DNA from 2 places in the Labrys okinawensis genome. Region 2 is predicted to be linked to the other one. Evidence: predicted binding sites of a transcription regulator. Region 2 holds the regulator's gene; the other holds the start of a gene.
The links. The regulator PhoB, encoded in region 2, activates phosphate uptake and scavenging genes when phosphate is short. The targets are predictions, from matches to a motif close to TGTCATNNANCTGTCAT.
Positions count from the first base shown of each region.

Region 1: a site for PhoB is predicted at 2,314-2,330, ahead of ACMDCR_RS30635 (alkaline phosphatase). Genes of this name have one in related genera too.

Region 1 is NZ_CP178864.1:6,602,767-6,607,187, reverse strand. It holds gene ACMDCR_RS30640 (hypothetical protein) at 1-327, opposite strand, end outside; gene ACMDCR_RS30635 (alkaline phosphatase) at 484-2,256, opposite strand; gene ACMDCR_RS30630 (L,D-transpeptidase family protein) at 2,804-4,375, shown strand.
Region 2 is NZ_CP178864.1:1,378,122-1,382,542, reverse strand. It holds gene pstA (phosphate ABC transporter permease PstA) at 1-342, shown strand, start outside; gene pstB (phosphate ABC transporter ATP-binding protein PstB) at 351-1,163, shown strand; gene phoU (phosphate signaling complex protein PhoU) at 1,225-1,944, shown strand; gene phoB (phosphate regulon transcriptional regulator PhoB) at 1,960-2,661, shown strand; gene ACMDCR_RS06615 (RNA polymerase sigma factor) at 2,732-3,964, opposite strand; gene ACMDCR_RS06610 (YciI family protein) at 3,980-4,336, opposite strand.

The DNA.
Region 1 (4,421 bases), 1.8 Mb from region 2:
TTCGTCGAGATAGACGACCACGATGTTGTCGGGCCAGTCCGCATCCGAGGAACAGAAGGGGCAGATCGACATCGGGACCTCGGTGAGCACGAAGAAATTGGCCTCGGCTTTCAGCGGTGGCGCCATGAAGCCGCTCATGGTGACCTCCTGGCCGGCGAGTTCCTTGACCCTCGCGGAGTATTCAAGGCCGAGCACGCTGATCTTGCCATAGAGCTCGTCGAAGGTGAGCGCGGCGGAGGCAGCAAGGGCTGCATGGGCGAGGAGGAGAGGCGAAAGGCCGATGAGGCCGAGGACGCGGCGGCGGTGCAAGATGCCGGTCTCGGTCATGGCGCTGTCCTTTCGCATGGCGTTCAGTCCCGAGCGGTTATCGAGGGCCCCGGCCGGGAATGACAATGCCTCCGCCTGCCTTGGCAAGTAACGAACTCCCAAATAACACACTCCTCCGGGCAGTTTTCCACCCGGAGGAGCGTATCACGACCCTGCTTACTGCATCTGGGCCTTCTGGGGTGCGGCGTTGCCGAGGGCGAAGGCGTCGACCAGCACCTTGTAAACGTCGCTCTCTTCCATATAGCCTTTGAAGCCCTCGGCGCCGGGACCGGTGGCCTGCAGTACGATGTCGTCGACGGCATGGACGGCGGTGTCGGCATTGCGCGGCAGGTTGCCTTCGCGGAGGACGGCGCCGGGAACGTCCTTATAGGCTGGGTTGGCGACATATTCCTTCTTCTCGTTCTGGATGGCCGGCTCGAACGGGCCGTCCATCTTCGGGCGGAAGGTCTCGTAATAGTCGGGATAGTTGTTGGAGAAGACAGCAAGGCGCTTGGAGACATCCACCTTGTCCGGATAGCCGTCGCCATCCTTGTCCTCATAATTGGGGAAGCCAGCTTCGGCGTAGGTGCCGACCTTCTCGCGCATCTCCGTGCCCGGCTTGTTGTCGTCGATGGTGCCGATGATCGACACGCCATGAGTGTGATCGCCGGTGGCGACGATGAGCGTGTCGGGATGGGCCTTGGCGAATTCGCGGGCGAGGCCGACGACCTTGTCGAACTCGATGGTTTCATAGAGCGAGCGATCCCAGTCCATGGGATGGGACATCTTGTCGATCGAGGCACCTTCCACCATCAGGAAGAAGCCATCCGGGTTCTTGGAAAGCTGCTCGAGGGCGACCTTGGTCATGTCTTCGAGGCCAGGCTGGTTCGGGAATTTGGAGACCGTACCCTTCTTCAGGAACAGGCGGTCGAGCGCCACGTCCATGTTGCCGGTGTGGAAGAGGCCGAGGATCTTGTTGTTGTTGGTGCCATTGGCGGCCGCGAGGCTATCCTTGTCGGTAGCCACGGCGTAGCCGGCATCCTTGAAGAGCTGGATATAGTCCTTGTCATCCTTGCGCTTGGAACCGGGCGTGGCCTGCGGCAGGAAATAGGCGGAACCCCCGCCCAGGATGACATCAGGTTTGACGCCGTAGAACATGCCGACGATGTTGGCCTTGTCGGCACGCTTGCGGGTATGGGAGACGACGGCCGCCGGCGTGGCATCCTCGATCTCGGCAGTGGAGACCACGCCGATCGACTTCTTGGAGGCACGGCGCAGGGCTTCGGCGATGGTCTCGACCCTCGGATCATCCAGGCTGCCCGGCGTGCGGTCGGCATAGACGCCCAGCGCATTCACCGCGGTCTTATGGCCGGTCATATAGGCGGACATGGTGTTGGCGCTGTCGGTGGCGATGGCGTCAGTCGCCGAAGTGCCGATGAAGGCCATGTGGTCGAGGTCGTCCAGATTGAGGCGGCCATTGGCCTTGCCCTCGGTCATGCCCTTGGACATCAGGCGGGCGCCTGTACGGTGAGCAACCGACAGGCCGTCGCCGAGCAGGAAGATGATGTTCTTTGCCTTGGGGGTGGCAGCGGTGCCGTAGACGTCCCAGGTCACGCTCTTCACCTGGCTGCCGGCGGAGACTTCCACCTTGTAGCTGCCGGGGATCGAGATGGTGAGGCCACGCAACAGGACGGCGGAACCGAGGTCCTTGTCTTCCTTGCCCTTCTCCGAGGCGACGAACTCGACATCCTTGCCGAAGACTATCTTGTAATCCTGGCCGTTCACGGTGACCCGGACGTCATCCTGCTTAACGTTTCCTTCGAACTCGACCTTGAAGTCGAAGGGCGAGCCGACGAGGATCGTTGCGCGGTCCAACGGATAGATGCTAGTGGCCTGCGCTGGCGCGGCCAGCATGGTCGTAGCGGCAAGGGCGGCGAGAAGCGTGCGCATGGTGATCCTTTCGATGACACAAGCTTAAGTTGTGTTCGCAAGGAATAGCTACCTGCAGTGACGGATCCATGACATGCTGCCGGCTTCTGCCAGGCGCGCATGATATACGACATGTGATTGCAACCATTCCAGACAAGACTTGTCTCGACTGGCAATCTTGGCTCGCTTTATCGCCGATATGTATACTCTTTGACATAGCGTCAACGATACAAACACAAGTTGCAGTAAGAACAGTATCGGTGTCCATTTACCTTCCGGGGTGTGGGGGCCATGGTGCCAGGACAAGGACCCGGCCGTGGCAGGTTTATCCTTTCTGGTCATCTCGTACGGGGCATGCGATATATCAGCGACCGCCCCCTCTATCGCGGCGCGCCGGAATCAGGCATTGTTGTGTTAAGACACTGTTCATGATGTCGCGTAACCATGATGGGCCCGTGACTTGCGGCGACTGCCCATTGACGGTAAATGTCCTCTCGTCTGAAGTACTGACTTTTCACGGGTTCGCTGGTTCATGTCCGCTCACTTCACGTTGACGCGCAAGATTGCCATGGCTGTGCCGATTATGTTGCTGGCCGCGGCTTGTTCCAATCAGAACGGGGCCAGCCTTCGCTCCATCAGCCCCGTACCCCCGTCGCTCTTGGCCGAAATGCAGGCCAAGGACATGGCGCGCACTGCGCCGATCCTCGTGCGTGTGTACAAAAAGGAATCCGAGCTCGAGATCTGGAAGCAGACCTCGAGTGGCAAATATGGCCTGCTCAAGACCTATCCGATCTGCCGCTGGTCCGGCCAGCTAGGCCCCAAGAAGGTCGAAGGCGACCGCCAGGTGCCCGAGGGCTTCTATAATGTCGGCATGGGCCAGCTCAATCCGAACTCGAAATATTACCTGTCCTTCGACGTCGGCTATCCCAACAATTTCGACCGCCAGCTCGGCCGCGCCGGCGGCGACATCATGGTACATGGCTCCTGCTCCTCGCGCGGCTGCTTCGCGATGACCGACAAGCAGATGGCCGAGATCTATGCCGTGGCCCGTGAAGCGCTGCAGGCTGGCCAGGGCTCGTTCCAGCTGCAGTCCTATCCCTTCCACATGACGGCCGAGAACATGGCCAAGAACCGCAAGAATCCGAATCTCGGCTTCTGGCAGAATCTGAAGGAAGGCTCCGACAATTTCGAAGTGACCAAGCAGTCGGTGAAGACCGATGTCTGCAAAGGCCGCTATGTCTTCAACGGTGACGGTGGTGCGCCCTGTGGCATTGCACCCGCCAGTCCGAGCGTGGCCGCCGCCGTCTACGACAAGAAGCGCAACGACGAGGCCAAGATCGCCTCGCTGATCTCTTCGGGCACCAAGGCCTATAACTACATCTATCAGGATGGCGGCTCCAACCCCATCTTCGTGGCTCGCTCCGTCGACCAGATGGCCGTGCCGGGCAAGGACCGTCCCTTCGTCTATTCCAGTATCGACGTGACTGAAGTGGCGCTCAACGACAATGGCGCGCCGGCCACCGCCGCCGATGCCCAGGCCGCCCGGCAGGTGACCTATTCGGCGGCCGAGGAACTGCTGCAGTCCGAAGCCGCGATAGCCCGCCGTCCGCTTAGGGGACCTGCCGATCCGAAGGCCGTCGCGGCCCGCCAGCAGTCCGTCTATGCCGGCCTGATGGGCGGCAAATTGCCGGCCGATCAACTGCCCGCTGCCCAGCCTGCCGCGGTGGCGACCGTCGATGTGCCCGGCAGACCCTCCCTCGTGGCGGCGGCTCCGGTCCCGGCTGAGGTCGCCGCGCCTGGCCCGAAGGTGGCTGCTGCGGCTCCAGCGGGTGATGACCAGCCCTTCTATGCCAGCTGGCTTGGTTTTGCCAGCGAGCCGGCCAAGCCAGCTCAGCCAGCCGTGACGGCGCAGGTCGACCCGGTGCAGACGGGAACGGTGCCCGAGACCAAGTCGAAGAATGGCAAGAAGCTGGTTCGCCAGACGGTGACGCCTGGCAAGCCGGTGGTTGCGTCCGTCGCACCACCTGCCGATCAGGTTGCGGCGCTGCCATCGTCTGCTGCCAACCCGCCCGCCGAGCAGCCCTTCTACAAGCGCTGGCTGAATTGGGGCGGGGACAGCGCGGCAACGCCGGCCAATTGAGATCGCAGGCCATCTTCGCTAGACTGACACTGGAACCCTTTCCCGC
Region 2 (4,421 bases):
AGCCTGCGCGAGGCGGCGTTCGCCCTGGGATCGCCGATGTGGAAGGTGATCATGGCGGTCACCTGGCGCTCGGCCCGCACCGGGATCATCACCGGCATCCTGCTGGCGCTGGCCCGCGCCGCCGGTGAAACCGCGCCACTGCTCTTCACCGCTTTCGGCAACTCGAACTGGACGCTGGATCTCGGCGGCGCCTTCCCCAGCCTGCCGCTGGCGATCAACCTCTTCGCCCAGAGCCCCGATCCCAACCAGGTCTCGATCGCCTGGGCCGGCGCCCTCCTCATCACCATCGGCGTGCTGGCCCTGAACATCATCACCCGCGTCGTGCTCGCTCCCAAGAAATGAGTGCTCCCATGTCCTCACCCAACGCCTCGATCGCGGTTTCCGACCGCCCGGTTGCCGATCCCAACGCTCCCGTCAAGCTGAAGGTCGAAAACCTCGACTTCTATTACGGCGAGAAGCATGCGCTGAAGAAGATCAACATGAGCGTGGCCGAGCGTCAGGTCACCGCGATGATCGGCCCCTCGGGCTGCGGCAAGTCCACGCTGCTGCGTGTGCTAAACCGCATGTATGATCTATATCCCGGCCAGCGCGCCGAGGGAAAGGTCATGCTCGACGGCCAGAATGTCATCGGCAAGGAGATCGATCCGGCGGTGCTGCGCGCCCGCGTCGGCATGGTGTTCCAAAAGCCGACGCCCTTCCCGATGTCGATCTATGATAATATCTCCTTCGGCGTCCGGCTGCATGAGAACATTTCCAAGGCCGAGATGGACCAGCGCGTCGAATGGTGCCTGACCAAGGCAGCCTTGTGGAACGAAGTGAAGGACCGCCTCAACGCCTCGGCGCTCGGCATGTCCGGCGGGCAGCAGCAGCGCCTGTGCATCGCCCGCACCATCGCGGTGAAGCCGGAAGTAGTGCTTCTCGACGAACCGACCTCGGCACTCGACCCGATCTCGACCGCCAAGATCGAGGAACTGATCGACGAATTGAAGCGCGACTTCACCATCGTGATCGTGACCCACAACATGCAGCAGGCGGCGCGCAGCGCCGACACCACCGCTTTCTTCTATCTCGGAGACCTCATCGAGATCGGGGCGACGAACAAGATTTTCACCAACCCGAATGACAGCCGCACGCAGGATTACATCACCGGCCGTTTCGGCTGATCCCCGGGCAGGCATTCAAGCCGGCACATAGACGGCGGCGACAAGGAATTTGGAGAACGGCATGTCCGATCACATCGTTACGTCCTTCGATCAGGAATTGCGCGAGTTGCGCAACATGATCGCAGAAATGGGTGGCCTTGCCGAAAAGAGCGTGGCCGACAGTGTGGAAGCTCTGCTCAAGCGCGACAGCCAGCGCGCGAAGGCGGTGATCGATCTCGACGCCTCGATCGACAAGTTGCAGCGCCAGGTCGAGGAACGCGCCATCCTGATCATCGCCAAGCGCCAGCCGCTGGCGCTGGACCTGCGCGAGATCGTCTCGGCCCTGCGGGTCGCCAACGACCTCGAGCGCATCGGCGATCTCGGCAAGAACGTCGCCAAACGCGTCGTGGCCATCCAGGGCCATATGCAGCCCAACCAGCTCTTCGGCGGCTTCGACCACATGGCCGACCTCGTACTCGAGCAGCTCAAGCAGGTTCTGGACTCCTTCGCCCAGCGCAATGTCGAGGAAGCACTCTCGGTCTGGCGTTCGGATGGCGAGATCGACGCCATGTACACCTCGCTCTTCCGCGAACTCCTGACCTATATGATGGAAGATCCGCGCAATATCGGCTTCTGCACACATCTGCTGTTCTGCGCCAAGAACATCGAGCGCATCGGCGACCATGCCACCAACATCGCCGAGACCGTGCATTATCTGGTGACCGGCGAATCCCCTGCCGGCGAACGTCCGAAGGCGGATACGAGTACGTCTCTCGTCGACCTTCCAGTGCCGGCTAAGTAACAAGGGGAACCGGCTATGCCTCCCAAGGTTCTGATAGTCGAGGACGAAGAAGCCCTCACCCTTCTGCTGCGCTACAATCTCGAGGCCGAGGGCTATGAGGTGGACAGCGTGGCACGGGGCGACGATGCCGAGATCCGGTTGCGCGAGAGCGTCCCCGATCTCGTGCTGTTGGACTGGATGCTGCCCGGCCTGTCGGGCATCGAATTGTGCCGGCGCATCCGTATGCGGCCAGAGACGGAGCGCTTGCCGGTGATCATGCTCACCGCCCGTGGCGAGGAGGCCGAGCGTGTCCGCGGCCTTGCCACCGGCGCGGACGACTATGTCGTCAAGCCGTTTTCCGTGCCGGAACTTTCGGCCCGCGTGCGGGCCCTCCTGCGCCGCGCCAAGCCCGATCATGTCGCCTCCCTGCTCAAGGCCGGCGACATCTCGCTCGACCGCGAGACCAAGCGCGTCCATCGCGGCAATCGCGAGATCCGCCTGGGGCCGACGGAATTCCGCTTGCTGGAATTCCTGATGCAGGCACCAGGCCGCGTCTTCGCCCGCGAACAGCTGCTCGACAGCGTCTGGGGCCGCGACGTCTATATCGACGAGCGCACCGTTGACGTGCATGTCGGCCGCCTGCGCAAGGCCATGAACCGCACGCGCGAGATCGATCCGATCCGCACGGTACGCGGCGCCGGCTATTCCTTCGACGAAACCTTCTCGAAGCAGGGCTGATTGAGAGCGCGGATATCACAGCGACATACTTGCATGTCGCGATGTCCGCGCCCCTGAAAGGCACTTGCAACTAAACCTGCCCCATCTTCCCTTGCAGGTAGCGACGGATGGCAGGATCGCTTTCCAGCCCGATCGCACGCATGTAGGCGTCCCTCGCCTCGTCGAACCGTTTCGCTCGTGCCAGCAGGTCCGCCCGCGCCGCCCAATAGGGCTGGTACTCTGCAAGGCGAGCGTCCTCCAGCAATGCGTCGAACGCCGCCAGTGCGGCCTCCGTGCCCTCGATATGGGCTAGCGCCACGGCACGATTGATGGCGGCGACCGGGGATTGGGTCAGCAGGACGAGCGCGTCGTAGAGCTGCACGATCGCCGCCCAGTCCACCGCCAGGCCCCTGCGCCGGATCGCATGGGCCGACTGCAGCGCTGCCTCCAGCTGATAACGGCCGATCTGCCCTCTCTTTACCGCGCGGGCAAGCAGGGCCTCGGCCTCCTCGATCATCTCCTCGTCCCAGAGCAGGGTATCCTGTTGAGCAAGGGGCACGAAGTCGCCCTCCGGACTGCGGCGGGCGGCGCGGCGCGCCTCGGCATGCAGCATCAGGGCGAGCAGGCCAAGCACTTCGGGCTCGTCCGGCATCAGCGAGGCGATCAGGCGGCCGAGCCAGATGCCTTCAGCAGCAAGGTTGCGCCGACGTGGCCGCGAGCCCTCCGGATCGGCCCAGCCTTCGGCGAAGACGGCGTAGACCGCCTCCAGCACGGTATCGAGGCGCTCCGGCAGTTCTTCGCGCTCGGGCACGCGAAAGGGAATGCCGGCCTGCCTGATCTTGGTCTTGGCCCTGACCAGCCGCTGACTCATGGCAGCCGGCGAGATCAGGAAGGCGCTGGCGATCGCGGCGGCATCGAAGCCGAGCACCGTTTGCAGGATCAATGGCGCGCGCACGGTGGCATCGAGCGCCGGATGGGCGCAGGCGAACATCAGGCGCAGGCGCTCGTCAGGAATGACATGATCCTGCTCCCTGATCATCGCAAGTTCCTCGATCTGCCTGGTGACGTCGTCAGCCTTCTCCAGGCGGAGCCTGGTCTTGCGGGCGTTGTCTATCTGGCGCCGGCGGGCCGATGTCAGCAGCCAGGCTTCGGGATTGTCGGGGATGCCGCTCGCGGGCCAGTGCTCCAGCGCCGCCGCGAAGGCATCGGCGAGCGCGTCCTCCGCCCCGGCCACGTCGCCGGAGCGTGCCGCCAGAAAGGCGACCAGCTTGCCATAGCTTCGCCGGGCGACGCTTTCGGCAAGGCTTGAGGCGGAGGGCGGCACGGCCTGTCGGGCCGCTTAATACTCGTCCATCGGCCAGATGGGGCGTACCTCGACCGAGCCTGCGCCGGCGCCCGGGCAGCGAGAGGCCCAGTTCAGGGCCGTATCGAGATCGGCCACATCAATGAGATAATAGCCAGCTAATTGCTCCTTGGTCTCAGCAAAAGGCCCGTTCAAGACCTGGGTCTTGCCGTCGCGGATCCGAACGGTGGTGGCCGAAGCGGTCGGCCGCAGGCGGTTGGATCCCAGCAGAATACCGGAAGCCTTGATCGCCTGCGTATAGGCGCCATAAGCGGCAAGCATCTCATTTCTTGCAGCCGGCTGGGCGTTCTGCATGGCCTCTTCACTGGAATAGATCAGAATCGCGAATTCCATTGCATCTCTCCTCGATCGGCCGGCGCACCTCGCGCCGGCACGACAATGACGCGCGTCTCCAGCCCTATTCGACAGGGACAGCCAT